Regions from separate parts of the Paenibacillus sp. sgz302190 genome, predicted to be linked through region 2. Evidence: riboswitches for the same ligand, from Rfam matches in the RefSeq annotation. Region 2 holds a riboswitch; the other holds the start of a gene.

Region 1 (7,581 bases), on a different contig from region 2:
CGAATTGGCAGTCCAGGCGCTCGCTATAGATCCGATTGTGTATCGGTAAGGTTCCGGTGCCAAGCCTGATCCTGTATCCGTTGCCGCGCCTGCAACTGTAATTGCAGTATCTGTTGGTGCCACGCTAATGTTGTCTATGATTGGCGGTGATTTGTCCAGAATGAAATCAACTGTGCTCGTGACAGGCCCGTTCAAGTTATTGGACAACACAAATTTAAGCGTGTGTTTTCCTTCCGGCAGTCCATTGAATTGAAGTGCATCAAAGGCAACAACCTGAGATGTTACAGCATTTGTAATTGTTTTACTGTCACGGGGAGAAGCTTCATCATCTAAAAAGTAAGTATTGATCAACGTATCGCCATTCCGACCGGTTACTGATATTTTGGGAACTAGATACGTATCGGTTTGACCGAATATTTGATTCAAATTTGGCGAAATGATGGAAATAGATGGCGATACTTCTCTTTTTATATACCAATACCCGTCGCCTGCTTTCCCGTTATCCGGATATGTGCCGTCTGGAGCGACAATATCTTTCTGACTTAAGGCGCCAGCTTTGTATGCCCCTTCTTTTTGCCTGCTGTCTCTAATATAGGAACTATAGCGACCAACACCGACATAAGTAAGTATTCCATTACTCAGCGTATAACCTGGACCATCATTAGAGCCTGTCCAGTTGCTTAGAATCCATGTATTATTTACTGTGTCAAACGTTGCTGTTTGGTAACCGGCTGTCCCATAGAAGGAATAATTACCTGTATTGAACTCTGGAGGTTCGGAGTATCTGTATACTGCCTCGTATTTGTCAAAATAATAAAGGGTTGATACCGTTGAAGGTGCAGGTGCAATATTCTTTTTTACATACCAATATCCGTCGTCACCTACTCCATTGTTTGGATATCTGACATCAGAGGCTACAATATTCGCTTGGTTTAAGCTCCCCATTGTACAAGTACCCGTATTTTGCCTGCTATCCATAACATAGCTGCTATGTCGCGAAACATAGGTCAGCATCCCATTGGACAGATTGTATCCCGGACCGGTATTAGAGCCGGTCCAGTTGCTTAAAATCCATGTATTTTTAGACGTATCAAACGTCGCTGTTTGAAAGCCGGCTGTTCCGGAGGGTGAATAATAACCCGTATTAATCGCCGGGGGTTCTACATAAGTACAAGCCAGGTTGTACTTGTCATAGTAATAATAAGTCGTGGACGCCGCATAAGCTGCCGACGATCCGATTTCCAAAATTGTGCTTAGCAAGAGCACGATGGAACATATCAGTTTTATCGTTCGCATTGATTTCCTCCCAAACCTCGCATTTCGCACGTGCTCTCCTTATTACTCCACTATATAGGTGACCTTCGAATCCTCATTGGTCTTCGCGATAAATTTGATGCTGTTTATGGTTGTCTTATCGGCGTTCTGAACGTTAAATACGATTTCGCCGGGTACAAACTTGCTGACCGTAAAGTTCGTGCCACTTATCGGGCCGGCTTTCAATTCCAACTCCGGTGTGATTGCGCTCAGATCCTGAACCTCCACATCGTCCGGACTATACGTAACAACGATTCTACGTGCTGTAACCCCGTCTTTCTTTGGCGCAATAACGACCAGATTAAATATGTTGTCTTTTCCGACATTAACGATCAATTCGGAAATGGTTTTGGCTTCGAGTTTCTCCGACCATTCACTGTGCTTGCTGCCGTTCGCGGCCTGAATGCGGTAGCGGTGCATCGTGTTGGGCTCCAGCCCTGTGTGCTTATAACTCGTTTCCGTAATGTTATCAATGACCCGGCCGTCCACTTCAAGCGAATAGCTCCTCGCTCCGCTAACTGCATCCCAAGTTAAAGTAACTGAATCCACAGCTGCCTTTGCTTTGAAATTGGCAGGAACGCTTGGAGTGGTGATCTGGATGACGGCTTCTGTCCATTGACTCCGCTCGCTCCATTCACTTACACCGTCATCGTTCTTGCTCCTGATTCTGTAGGTGTGCAGCGTATCTGGGCTCAGATTACGGTGGACAAATGTAGTATACATACCGTTATCCAACATTTGGCCGTCCGCTTCCACCTCGTACCCCACAGCTCCTTCAACGCTATCCCAAGATACGGTAATAGTGGAACTGGTAGAGCTTAAACGAATGTTGCCCGGAACTCCAAGCAATGTCGCTTTGGATAAAGTCTCCGACCACACGCCCGGAATGCCTCCGGCTATGGCGCGAACTCTGTATACATGCCACGAATATGGCGTTAACCCATCATGCGTGAAGGTTAGTGCCGAGCCATTATCCCGAATAACCCCATCGACCAGTACTTGGTAACTTTCAGCCCCGGAAACAGCATCCCATCCCAAAATTATGGATGAAGTTGTAGCGCGAGCGGTAAAATTTTGCGGCTGCCCGAGAAGTGCGGATTGCATGACCGCCTCGCTCCATTCGCTTGCGCCTCCCTGATTTTTGGCCCTGACCCGATACGTATGCTGTGAATTCGAAGCCACTCCTTCATGGGTGTATAACGTGACGAGTCCGACATCGACAATATTACCGTCCACTTCCAATTCATAGGATGTCGCCCCCAGGACAGGATCCCACGTCACTTCTATTTTGTCGCTTGCGGCTGCGAACCGGACGTTCTGCGGCTTCATCGGCGGCATTTTACGAATTGCTTGAGCACTCCATAACCCGGCAGCTTTCACATTTTTTGAGCGTATCCGGTATGTATGTTCCGAATTGGGTTCCAATGGAGTATGGATAAATGTACGAGTAGTGCCGACCTTAATAATGGCCCCATCCACTTCCAATTCATATTCGCCTGCCTCATCTATACCGGACCAACTAATTTGAATCGCGTTAGCAGATGATAAATCTGTAGTAAGTACCGGGGTTCTGGGGAGCGTTGTAGCCTCGATTTCAGAGCTCCATGGTCCGGCGCCTTCCACATTTTTCGCCCGTACCCGATAGTGATGCGTAGTATATGGCTGTAAATTTCCATGTAAATAAGAAATTGCATGATTCGTGTCGACAACAAGCGCGCCATCCACCTCAATATCGTAGCTTTCGGCGCCTGCTATTCGATTCCACGTCACTTGCACACTCGAATCGGTTGCGATTGCCGTAATTTCCGACGGGACTCCGGGTAAAGTCGATTTCGCAACTACACTGCTCCATTGCCCCGGGCCGCTGGAATTTTTCGCTCTGACTCTGTAGCTGCGCTGAGTATTCGGATTCAATTCATTGTCCAAATAAGTAGTTGCCGATCCATTGTCCACTACATTTCCGCTGAATTCTATATCGTATCCTGTTGCCCCTGCAACCGGATCCCATTCTACTTTTAACGTATGGCTAGTCGAATTTAGCCGCAAATTTTCGGGAATTGCCGGCAGCGTCCACACGGAGGCTAAAGAAGACCATTCCCCAGTGATGTCTCCGCTGGTTGCCCTAACTCTATAGGAATGAAGAGTTCCAAGACCCAGGTTTTCATGAACAAATGTCGAAGTGGGGCCAATCGGGTATATAACGCCATCCGCTTCCACTTCATATCCATCGGCATTAGAGATTGGATTCCAGGTTAATGTATGACTTGTTTCTGTTGGTATTTGCGATACAACCGGTATCCCAAAAGGAAACAGTTGACTCTGTGGAACGCGTTCTTTCTGTTGGGAATTGCTTGACCAGTACAATGCCGCCCGGGGATTACGGTTTGCACTTAAATATTCCACCTTGATATTCTCTCTCTGGCCCGCTGCCAAATAGACGGAACCTGTTACAGTGCCCTGGAAACTTGCATCTTCTTTATTTATTAAAAGATTATTATTTACCCATAGCTTGATCGGTCCGCTCGTTTGCAATTCAAACTGATATATTTCGCTGAACAGAGCCTCAATTTGTCCGGACCATCTGACAGAAATGTCCTGATCATTGAATCCTGCAACAGGGAACTCAGGATTATTTTGCAAATCAATAACCGGATCCACCCTGGTTACGGTATTCCCCTTGAAATTCCCTTCGCTAAAATACTCCGCCTTTAATCCATGCAGCGCATATTTCAAACTTGTCGATCCGTTTCCTCCGACCCCTGTATCGATGAACGGCCGTTGATTGGCCGTCATGTTGCCGCCGATGGCAAACAAACCGCCTGTTTGAATATGCAGTTGATTGTTCACATGCACATCGTCGCGAACGAACAAGTCACTGTTATTTACTTTGATGTTGGCAGTACTATTGTTGGAGACGATCCCGCCAACCATCATCTCTTGCTCTACGTTCATATCCGCTTGCGTGTTGATATGCAATTGATCTTTGATCAAAACGCGCTTTGCCCGGACGTTCAACTGTCCGCTGTTAAAAGTAAGACTGTCGGCAGATAACAAACCATCCACGCTAACCGAGGAATTGTTGTTAAGATGCCAGCTCCCCTTCACCCAGAGGCTCCCATCGGCAGGCTCCGTTCCATTCGAAGACGAATGTACTTGCAAGTTTAGCTCCGAATTGGCATTCATGCTGCCCTTAACAATCAACAGGCCGTATACATCTATGCTTAATTTGGTGTTCGTATTGATTCCATCCGCAATGATTACAACCGGTTTGGAGGGACTTCCGAAAACTACCGAAGAATTCAGATTCAAGTGCCCCACCTTAATAAATGAAGGGGTTTGCGTACTATTGTCGATTGCGCGCTGCAGTGAGACCGGATCGCAATTCGCGCATGCAACAGCTTTTTGTTCAGAATCAGACAGCAATTGGTTCACTCGCTGCACTTCTACATCCATATACCTTCCTATTTCCTCCTGCAGACCATCCACTTGCAGATAAAATGGAGCATTATGCTCGTTATTCATCTTGCCCGAAAGCAGCACTTTGTCCCCATGCACTTTTCTCGGTTCGGGCGGTGGCCCTATAACAGGCGTGCTGGCAGCAGAGAGGGCGAGCAAAGTGCTGGGAGAGCCAACTTTGGTTAGCTCTATGAACTGTAAAGCCGTCTCCGCTTCCTCCGCATCGCCGGAACTGACCGTTAATCTGCCATCTGCAACTTCAACGGATTTTGCTGCAATGACATGCTGCCCTCCCTCAAGAGGGATACGATCAAAAAAGCTTACTCCTTCAACGATTACAGTATTATTGCTTGAATATACGGAATCGCCGACGCTTACCTTAACTTCATAGATGCCGTTGTTTACTTCGAATTCCCAGACCCCGCCTTTATGAACGCGAATTGCGGTATCATTCGGAGTAGGTTGATAAGTACTGCCGCTTACCGTAGAATCCGTGTGAGAACTATTCCACCCATAATTGAATCCATTTTGCGAGCTGAACGGATTTCCCGAATCCGGCAAAAATCCTTCAGGCACAGGTGAAGCCGCAGGCTGGAAATTAACTTTTACACCCCACGCTCCCGTATCGGCATATGCATACGACGATTCTGCCAAAGGAATGAACAACTGCAGCAGCAAGCATAGACAAAGCCCCCTGACAACAGCTTGAAATCCAAATTTCATATTTGTATCCTCCATTTCCCTTTCAATTTGCACAAAAAAAGACCAATTGCAAGAGGCGGCCCGGCTGCCGTACCGTTTCGGTCTGAAACGGTTTAGGCCCGTGGCTTTGCGTCCCTGTCTTTCGATCAGGTTTGCCTTTTTCAATTTCAATTGGTCTTCGCTTATGTACATAGGTAAAAGGATTTGCTCCTACCTACCTTTATACTATAAACAAGCATGACTGTATACCTAGTTACATAATATACGACCAGGTTTCAATATTTCCCTCTTTTTTTGGAATGTTTTGTCGATTTTAATTTGATGCATATTTTGCATAACTAATTTCATAAAATCTCCTTAACTCGGCGAGTCCTTCGGCGTTTTTTCGCGTATAATTTATCAGACATTCTGCCTCATACCTATTAAATTAAAGGAGAAGATTTCATATGCAAAAGAAGCATAGACAATGGTGGATTTCCGCCGCGCTTGTTGTGCTGTTGATCGCCTTGACAGGCTGTCAGGCCGTTCAGGGTCTTGATCTCGGGCAGGCTATGCAAAATACCGGAACCGTTAAGTCCTCGGTATCCAAAGGATCGATTGCGCTGGAGCTGATTACAGGCAGCAGCGATCAGATTGATCCCAAGGAAAAGGCGCTGATCCAAACGTTCAAAAATACGAAGCTGACGATCAACAGCGCTAAAATGCAGGACGCTCAGCACGCATCGATCGATGGGGAATGGAATTACGCCAAAGGGACGATTCCTTTTCAGCTCGTCATCGACGGTACTAAGATGATCGTACATATTGACGGCGCCAAGAAGCCTATCGTCTTTGACCAGGCGGCATTGGCGGCTGACGGAAGGGTGGCGCCGTTATCTCAAGAAATCAGGCAAAAACTGACGAATAGCGCAGAGCAGCTGCGGCCGGCCCTTTATAAGTTTTTCTTCAACAATGCGCCGAACCCGAATACAATCTCCGTAACCGACGCTACGGAGCAAGTGAACAATGAAACGCTAAACATGCAAAAAGTGCATGTGGAGTTAAAAGGCAGCGAGCTCGCCGGTCTTTTGAAACTGTTCCTGACGAACGTCCTCGCCGATGAGCAAGGCTTGAAAGAGCTGCTTGGCCAACTGTACGATGCGGTCGTACCGATTGTGAAGGAGCAAATGAGAATTTCTCAGGAACAATTGAAGGAAGAGTACCCCGATCTGGAGGAACAATCGACTACGTCGGATTTGATGATGGCCTATCTTAACAATAAAAACCTGGCGGTCGAATTCGCTTATACAACGATTCATGAGTACTTGAAAAAAGCTGTAGACGAATTCGATAAAACGATGAAAGACACTGCTGCTTCCGATTCACCGGCCAACGAGGAAGTGTCGGCGATCCTCAGCGATAAATTGACGTTCAAAGCCGATTATTACGTCGATCGGAACAAGCAGATCCGCAAGGTGCAGGCTGAGCTCAATATTCCGGCTCCCAATAAGGATGGCGCAGTGACCGGGATAAAATGGACCTACGCCTTCGAAAACTGGAGTTTGAACCAGTCCGTGACTGCGGATGCGATCGATACTTCCGGCGGGGCGTTGAATGTGGATTCCGATACGTTCAGAGGCTATGCGATTTTGAACAATTTTGACAAGAGTTCTTCGTTTTACAAGCTGCTGAAGGAAGATTTGCAAGTTACCAAAAAAGAGCTTCATTTCATTGTCCAAAGCCAAGAAGCCGCGGACGAGGATCCATACGGCTCCTACAGCCCGTATATGAACGACGATGAAGTCGTCATGGTTCCGGTGAGATTCCTTTCCGAGCAGCTTGGGGCTGACGTCAAATGGAATGCCGAATGGAAGCAGGTTACGATTAAAGACGGAGTAACCGGCACAAGCATCGTAATGTCCGTCGACAGCAAGTCCGCAACAGTGGGCGGAACGAACGTGGAACTGGACAGCGCTCCGGTTATGCGAAACGGGACAACGTTTGTTCCTATCCGTTTTATCGCCGAAAAGCTCGGCACAACCATCAAATACGATCCTGAAACCCGTCTCATCACCATTAAGCGGGATTAGAGGATCAAGGAAGCAGGATAATGGCCAAGGCGAGCGATCG
Region 2 (7,581 bases):
GCAGGCGGCGGTGCAGGTCGATCCGCTTTGACGAAAGCCCGCATTCTATACAAACCGTGTTACAGTCCACGGCGCATCCACGCGCCGTTGGCTGCAGCACGGTTTTTTTATCCGTAAATCCGCCTCGGGATGGAGGCGGCGATGCATCCGCGGCCGGTTTCAGCAAGCTTGAAAAGCGCTTATGATGGCAATAGTTAAGGAATAGAAGAGAGGTATTGAACAATGAAGGAAAATAACAGATCACTCGTGCTGATCGGCCTGCTTCTCGGGCTTATTTTTGCCGAGCTGGACGAAACGGTCGTATCGACGGCTATGCCGACGATCATCCGCGAGCTGCAAGGATTGTCGCTTTACGGCTGGGTGGCGGGGGTATACATGCTTGCCGTGACCATATTTATGCCCATTTTAGGAAAGCTGGCGGATTTGTACGGGCGCAAACGCGTTTATTTAAGCTGCATGGCTTTGTTTTCTCTCGGTTCCATCATTTGCGGATTTGCGGACAGCATGACCGTTCTGCTGATCGGCAGGGGAATCCAAGGAATAGGCGCCGGCGGGCTGATGCCGTTGGCATTGGTGATTATAGGCGATACGTACCCGCTTGAGCAGCGCGCCAAAATTCAGAGCCTGTTCGGGCCGATGATGATCATTCCACAGCTGCTGGGACCGACGCTGGGCGGTTATTTCGTGGATCATCTTAATTGGCATTGGGTGTTCCTGATCAACATCCCGGTCGGGATACTTGCAGCGTCGGTAATATTCATAGGAATGCGCGAATCCAAAGGGGAGGAGAAGCGGTCCATCGACTGGATGGGGGCGTCTGCGCTCGTGCTGGCGCTGCTTTCCCTTCTGCTTGCGCCGGTGCTGATCGACAATCGGGGCTTGTCCTGGTCATCTCCGCTGATCATAGGGCTGCTTGCGCTTTCGGCCCTGTTTATCGCCCTCTTTATAAGGATTGAATCCAGAGCGGCGGAACCGATTATACCGCTGTCGTTGTTCCGCAACCGCAATGTGGTCGTATTGTCGCTGCTTGTGTTTATCGTAATGCTTGGATTGATGGGCGGAATAGCGGCGTTCCCGTTTTTCTCTCAGAACGTGATGGGCCTAAGTCCAACCGCTGCCGGATATTTGACGCTGGCGTTTATGGCCGGGGCGATTCCTTCGAGTATCCTGAACGGATTTCTGATTACCCGGATTCCGTACCGGAACTTGTTTATCGTCTGCTTCTTGCTGCCGATCGTCGGCGTCGGTTTGCTGTCTCAGGTTCATGCTGCGACAACGCCGCTGTACATCATTGTTACCTTTGTCCTGTTAGGACTCGGTATCGGGGCTTTATTCGGAGGAGATAACCTGATCGTTCAGGAATCCGTCGCCAAGGAGAACAGCGGCGTAGCGCTCGGAACCGTTCAGCTGTTCCAGTCGCTTGGAGCGACAATCGGATTAAGCGTCTTCGGCAGCCTGCTCGCTAACAAAATCAAAACCGGCGTTGCCGGGTTGGCCGGCGAGCTTCCTCCGGGCATGGCGGATCATATCGCGACAGGGGGAATTCCCGCGGGGATATCCGCCGATCTGGTAACGAAGATTCAAGCGGTATTTGTGAATTCGTTCCAGAGCATTTTTATCATCGCTTTGGGCTTTATGATCGCGGCTTTTGTTATCTGCTGGTTTCTGAAGAAGGAAGTGCTATCGAAAAAAGAGGCCGAAGCCGTTCCCGCCGCCGAGCTGCAAGCCTGACCATTCGGCAAAATAGAGGCCTGACTGGGTCTGACTGCCGGCTTGCAGCGCCGAGGGCGCTTTGAAGAAGAGGTTCTGATTAGCTTGTGACAATAGGCTAAGGAAGGCCTCTTTTTCCTTTAACGAAAAGGGGGCGTTCATAGCTCCTCCGTTGTCGGATTTTGGCGGATTGTCGGCGGGGGGGCCGAAAAGTAAGCAGCCATCCGAGGAGCCGATAGCACCAGATATTTCATAATTAAGGATTTTATTGACGAAATTTGGTGATACGTGATATAAAATAACTAGGAACTTAGACCTATCATTCACCAATTTAAATATTTCTTAAAGAGATAAAGGCAAACTTGGCGAAAGCCAAGGACGCAAAGCTATAGGGGCTACACGAAAAGGATTCACATCGTATGCCAGCCAGTTTCCGCTTTAGGCCGCTGAGAAGGAACCTTAAAGCAAGGTTTCTTTTTTTTTGGTCGTTTATGACGGACTAACAAGATAATGAGGTGTGCTTCATGATCGCTTATTTAGTGTCCATACTCCTGTACATAGTACCAATTCTCTTGTTGCTCTACATGATGATCGAAATTTATCAGCGAAACCGGTACAACGGGCTGAATAAAATCGCGGCCTGTTTTTTCCTTGCCACCATGCTGTTTTTCATCGGGAATTTGCTGTTCAGCATCGCCCCGATCCAATACGCGGGCCGAATCGCGCTGCTGCTGTTTTATTTTCCGGCTTGCATCATCATGTGTCTGACGATGCATTTTTGCTTCAGGCTGACGGAGGGATTTCAATCGACTCCGCGGCCGGTTATGACGGCGATCTGCTACAGCCCGTTGGTTCCGGCCTCGCTGGTGTTTTTTCCGCCTCCATGGATAACGGTTCATTTCGTCCAGAACGGCATTTGGAAATACCAGGAACCCGGTGCAGGCCTAACAGCATTGATGCTGGGCAGCACGCTGTATACGGCCGTTGTTTGCATCGTCATCGTGACCGCAGGGTTCAGGTTCGTAAATCAATACGATTTGAACTTGAAGCGAAAGCAGATGCGCACGGTTTTGCTTGGCCTCCTTTTTTCGTTTGTTTGGGCGATAGCGTTTATATTCTTTAAAATGCCGGCTGTTATGCCAAGCGGCGTCAATTTTCCGGCATTAAGCAGTTTCGCGCTCATTATCTTCACTTTTTTCCTCAGATATGCCATGATCAAATATGATTTCCTGCCTTCCCTGGAACGGAAGTATCAGGCTCTGTACGAAATGTCGCCGTTAACGATGATCATTACGGACCAGGACGGAATTATTAAAGAGGCGAATCCGCAAGCGGCGCTGCTTTTTGAATGCACGCAGAAGGAATTGCTTCTTCGCCATGCGCAGGAGTTCATTTTTCCCCAGTCCCACAAGTCCTCGCGTTCGTTCGACCAGCCGGGTTTCGGGGAAGAAACGATCCAGGGGGACTATATCGTCGTCACGCGCAAAGGGGCGAAAAAGTACGTTAAGGCCGAGAGCAAATATTTTGAGGCGCAGGGCGATCTGCTGCAGTATGTGGTGCTGCTCGACGTTACGAAAGCCAAGGCGGCCGAAGAGCAGGCCGTGTATCTCGCTTACCACGATACGCTGACAGGCCTTATGAACCGCGCTTATTTCAACAACGAGCTGGAATCGCATTTATCCGAGGGCAGTCGTTCTTCCATTGCCATTATGCTGCTGGACTTGGACGGATTTAAGCAAATTAACGATACTCAAGGGCACGTTGTCGGGGATCATTTGTTGAAAAAAGTGGCCGACCAGTTGTCGCTGCTCGCGCCTCCGCAGGCGACGATCTTCCGATTGGGCGGGGACGAATTTGCGCTCATTATTCCCGGATTGAAGGACAAGGAGCAGATCCACGGCTGGGCGAATCAAATACTCGCAGGCTTCAAAATGCCTTTTGCTTATCAGGATAAAGCGTTCTACGTTACGTCCAGCATGGGCATTTGCTGGTCCCCTGAGCATGGCGTGAATCCGGACGAGCTGCTGCAATTCGCCGATATCGCGATGTATCAGGCGAAACGGCAGGGCAGAAACCAGTTCGTGATGTACGAGCCGCAGCTGCATGACGAGGAACAGGGGCGATATTTGATCAATTCGGGGGTGCGGCAAGGTTTGGAGGAAGGCGAGTTCTCGCTTCATTACCAGCCCCAAATCGACGTGCGGACAGGCGCGGTTATGGGGGTCGAGGCGCTGATCCGCTGGAATCGTCCCGGCATCGGTTTTGTTCCGCCCGGCGATTTTATTCCGCTAGCCGAAGAGTCGGGCATTATTGTGGAGATCGGGTATTGGGTGCTCGATACCGCATGTCTTCAGCTTCAGCGCTGGCTGGAAGCGGGGATTGCGCCGTTTTCGATGTCCATCAATTTGTCGGCCAGGCAGTTCCTCGACCCGAACTTTTCGCGCCGGCTGACGGATACGCTGCATCGAACGGGCATTGATCCGAGCCTGCTCTGCCTGGAGATTACCGAGAACACGGCAATGAGCGACAGCGAAAATGTGACGAACATTTGCAGCGAGATTATGAATTTGGGCGTGAAGCTGTCCATTGACGACTTTGGCACGGGATATTCTTCCTTATCGCTGCTCAAACGGCTATCCGTCCATTCCATCAAAATCGACCGCTCCTTTGTGAAAGATATGCTGGAAAGCGAACATGACCGCGCCATCATCAACGCGATTATTGCGATGTCGCACAGTCTCGGGAAGCGGGTCGTGGCCGAAGGCGTAGAGGAGCAGGGCCAATGGGATATGTTGTCTGGGCTTGGATGCGACGAGATTCAAGGCTATTATATAAGCAGACCGCTTGCAGCCGGGGATTTGGTCGGATTTTTAAGCAAAAATAAAGTGGGAGTCTGAAGCTGCTCGCGCAGCGGCGGACTTCTTTGGATTTTCCGGGGAAACCGGATGTGGTAACATAGAATATAGAAAGGGAAAGCTGCAATCGGGGAACGAAGCCTGAAAACTTTAGGGAGAGCTATGAACAAACACGAAGAAGAAAAGAAGGCGCTCGAGCGGACGGCCATCGACATATTTGTGGAGTTGTACAATCTCAATCATCGGCTTCCGTTCAGGCTGCTGCAGCAGCAGGAAAAGCCAGACGCACTGCTGGAGGACGCCAGCCTGAACAAAAAGGGGCTCGAAGTGACGCATCTTTTTTATGACACCGAAGAAGCAAGGCTTATGATGGCGCGCTCGGAGCTTACGCTTCCCGGAACGGAAGTGCCGGACCGGTTTATTCAATCGATCAACGATAGAGTGCGCAGCAAAGTTGAGAAGTTTGCGGACTATTCGCACGATTATCCGTGCGCACTGCTGATCCGCAATTTATCGTTGTTTTTCGGCATGTCCGACGTGCTGCGCAGGAAAGAGAAGCTTAAGCTGCCCCGTGGGCATTTTACGGAAGTGTGGCTGCTTTCGCGGGATTTTACCCCGGATTGGCTGCTCATTAATTTATATGAAACGGAAGGTTGAAGCGAATTGGAGGAACTGAAGCAAGTGACGGCGGCCCTGGAGTCCGCAGGGATCGACTGTGCGTTAGGCGGGAGCGGGATGATGCATAGTCTCGGTTTGACGGAAATCGTGAACGACTGGGACTTGACGACGGACGCTCCCATGGATAAGGTGCTCGCGAGCTTGACGGCGTTCAAGGCGGCGCCGCAGCGTGTCGGCGATTTTCCTTTCGCCAGCGATTATTTGATTAGAGTGGAGAGGCAGGGCAAGGCGATCGAAATTATCGGCAGCTTCAAAATTCACGCCAAAGACGGCGTCGTCCGCATTCCGACCGTCGCTTCGCATCGCTGGAAAGGGATTGCCGTCGGCTCGCCGGAAGTTTGGGCCGTCGCCTACGAGCTGATGAACCGCCCGTTGAAGGCGGAGCGGCTCTGGCGCTATTTGGATATCCATGGAGCGGATCCCGGCGCAGTCAATCAGCTCGAAAGCCCCGCCATTCCGGCTGAAATCCGAAACCGCCTGCGGCAGCTGGCGGAAAAAAAGTAAAGGCCTCCGCCTACGATGCCGGGGGTTTTTTTGCTGCTTGCAGAATATGGTGCTAAACTGGTTGTACTTAGGGTAGGCGGGAGAAGCATATCCTTAGAGGGAGGCAAAACCGGATGGCTGGAAAATTTTCAAATATGGACAATATAAGCAATGATCATTCTTTCCGCGATGTGATGAAGTGGATGCGGAACAGGCCGAAGAAGAACGTCGATTACCAGGTTCCGCAGCACCGGAATAAAAGTCCCCGCTTTTTGCAGGAAAACCGTACGGAAGAAACGATTACGTGGATCGGACATTCGACGTTTCTTATTCAAAAAGAAGGCATGAACATCGTCACGGACCCCGTATGGGCAAAAAGAATGGGAGCCGCCAGACGGTTGACCGAGCCCGGATTATCCGTTCAGGATATGCCGCAGGCGGATGTAATTCTGATTTCGCACGCCCACTACGATCATTTGGACATTCCATCTCTCCGCTCGTTAAGGGGCAATCCGACTGTACTCGTACCCGAGGGCCTCGGTCCGATGATCAGACGCAAAGGCTTCCAACAGGTGTTAGAGCTGCCGTGGTGGGGATTTGCCCAGGTCGGGAGCCTGGAGTTTCACTTCGTTCCCGCGCAGCATTGGACGCGCAGAACGCTTTGGGATACCAACTCTTCCCATTGGGGAGGGTGGGTGATCAAGAAGGAAGGCGCAGGCGAAGAAGCCGTTTATTTTGCCGGAGACAGCGGTTATTTCCGCGGTTTTAAAGAAATTGGCTCCAGATATCGGATACATACCGCTATTATGCCTATCGGGGCATATGATCCCGTATGGTTCATGCAAGTGTCTCATATGACGCCCGAGGAGGCCGTACAAGCTTTTTGCGATGTGCAGGCCAAAGTATTCATCCCTATGCATTACGGAACGTTCAAGCTGGCTGACGATACGCCAAAAGAAGCGTTGGAGCGGCTGGAGAAAGAATGGTCCCGGAAAATGGCCGGCTCCGGGGACCTGCGGATTCTTGAACTGGGCGAGACCGTGCTAAGCCCGGTAATCGTACCGGTATAAAGGCAGTACTAGCAGTATTAGCGGTTTGTGGAGGAGGACTGTTATGAAACGCATGTACACGCTGCTTGTGATCGTTTTCGGAGTATACGCTTTAGCGGTAAGCCTCTATTTGTTGAAAGGCGACTTGTTCGGCATTCCGAACGGGCTCGCAGCTACGGAAGCGGACCCGCATACGTTTATGACCGCGCAGGAGATCGCAAAAGCGGAATCGCTGTCGCGCATCCATTCGCTGGCGTATTTTTTAACCTCTCCGCTGCAAATGGGGCTGCTGCTCGCGCTGCTGGGCGTATCCGTGCGTTTTCGCAATGCGGCCGAGCGGTGGTTCCGCAAGCCTTTTTGGCAGACGATCGTCTATGTGACACTGTTCTTGCTGCTGATGGACGTGCTGTTTGTGCCGGTCGATTACTACTTGCTCAAAGTTGACCAAGCGTACGGCATATCCAACGAAACGATCGGCATGTTTTGGGGCGACCACGCCAAAGATTTTGTTATTAACACTTTCGGCACGCTCGTCATCGTCGGACTGTTCCGCTGGGTCATAAGACGCAGCCCGAACCGTTGGTGGCTGTGGTTTTGGCTCGCTTCGATTCCGCTTATTCTGTTTGTGACCTTTATCCAGCCCGTTGTGCTGGACCCGCTGTACAACGATTTTCAGCCGCTGCAAAATCAGGAACTGAGGCGCGATATTTTGGACCTGGCAGCCAAATCGGATATTCCGGCCCATCAAGTTTATCAAGTGAACATGTCGGAGCGCACGAATGCGATCAACGCTTATGTGAACGGCA

The links. Region 2 has a riboswitch for cyclic di-GMP ahead of AC6RNO_RS33875 (EAL domain-containing protein). Riboswitches for the same ligand answer to the same signal wherever they lie in the genome.
Region 1: linked by a shared signal. The riboswitch ahead of AC6RNO_RS08010 (fibronectin type III domain-containing protein) and the one ahead of AC6RNO_RS33875 (EAL domain-containing protein) in region 2 are both predicted to bind cyclic di-GMP.

Annotation. Positions count from the first base shown of each region.
Region 1 covers NZ_JBZYAO010000004.1:290,985-298,565, reverse strand. Annotated here, with positions in the region: gene AC6RNO_RS08015 (fibronectin type III domain-containing protein) at 1-1,296, opposite strand, end outside; gene AC6RNO_RS08010 (fibronectin type III domain-containing protein) at 1,339-5,493, opposite strand; cyclic di-GMP riboswitch class I at 5,545-5,639, opposite strand; gene AC6RNO_RS08005 (stalk domain-containing protein) at 5,919-7,541, shown strand.
Region 2 covers NZ_JBZYAO010000053.1:35,170-42,750, forward strand. Annotated here, with positions in the region: gene infC (translation initiation factor IF-3) at 1-31, shown strand, start outside; gene AC6RNO_RS33870 (DHA2 family efflux MFS transporter permease subunit) at 223-1,731, shown strand; cyclic di-GMP riboswitch class I at 2,056-2,148, shown strand; gene AC6RNO_RS33875 (EAL domain-containing protein) at 2,235-4,607, shown strand; gene AC6RNO_RS33880 (hypothetical protein) at 4,728-5,222, shown strand; gene AC6RNO_RS33885 (hypothetical protein) at 5,229-5,747, shown strand; gene AC6RNO_RS33890 (MBL fold metallo-hydrolase) at 5,861-6,796, shown strand; gene AC6RNO_RS33895 (M48 family metalloprotease) at 6,840-7,581, shown strand, end outside.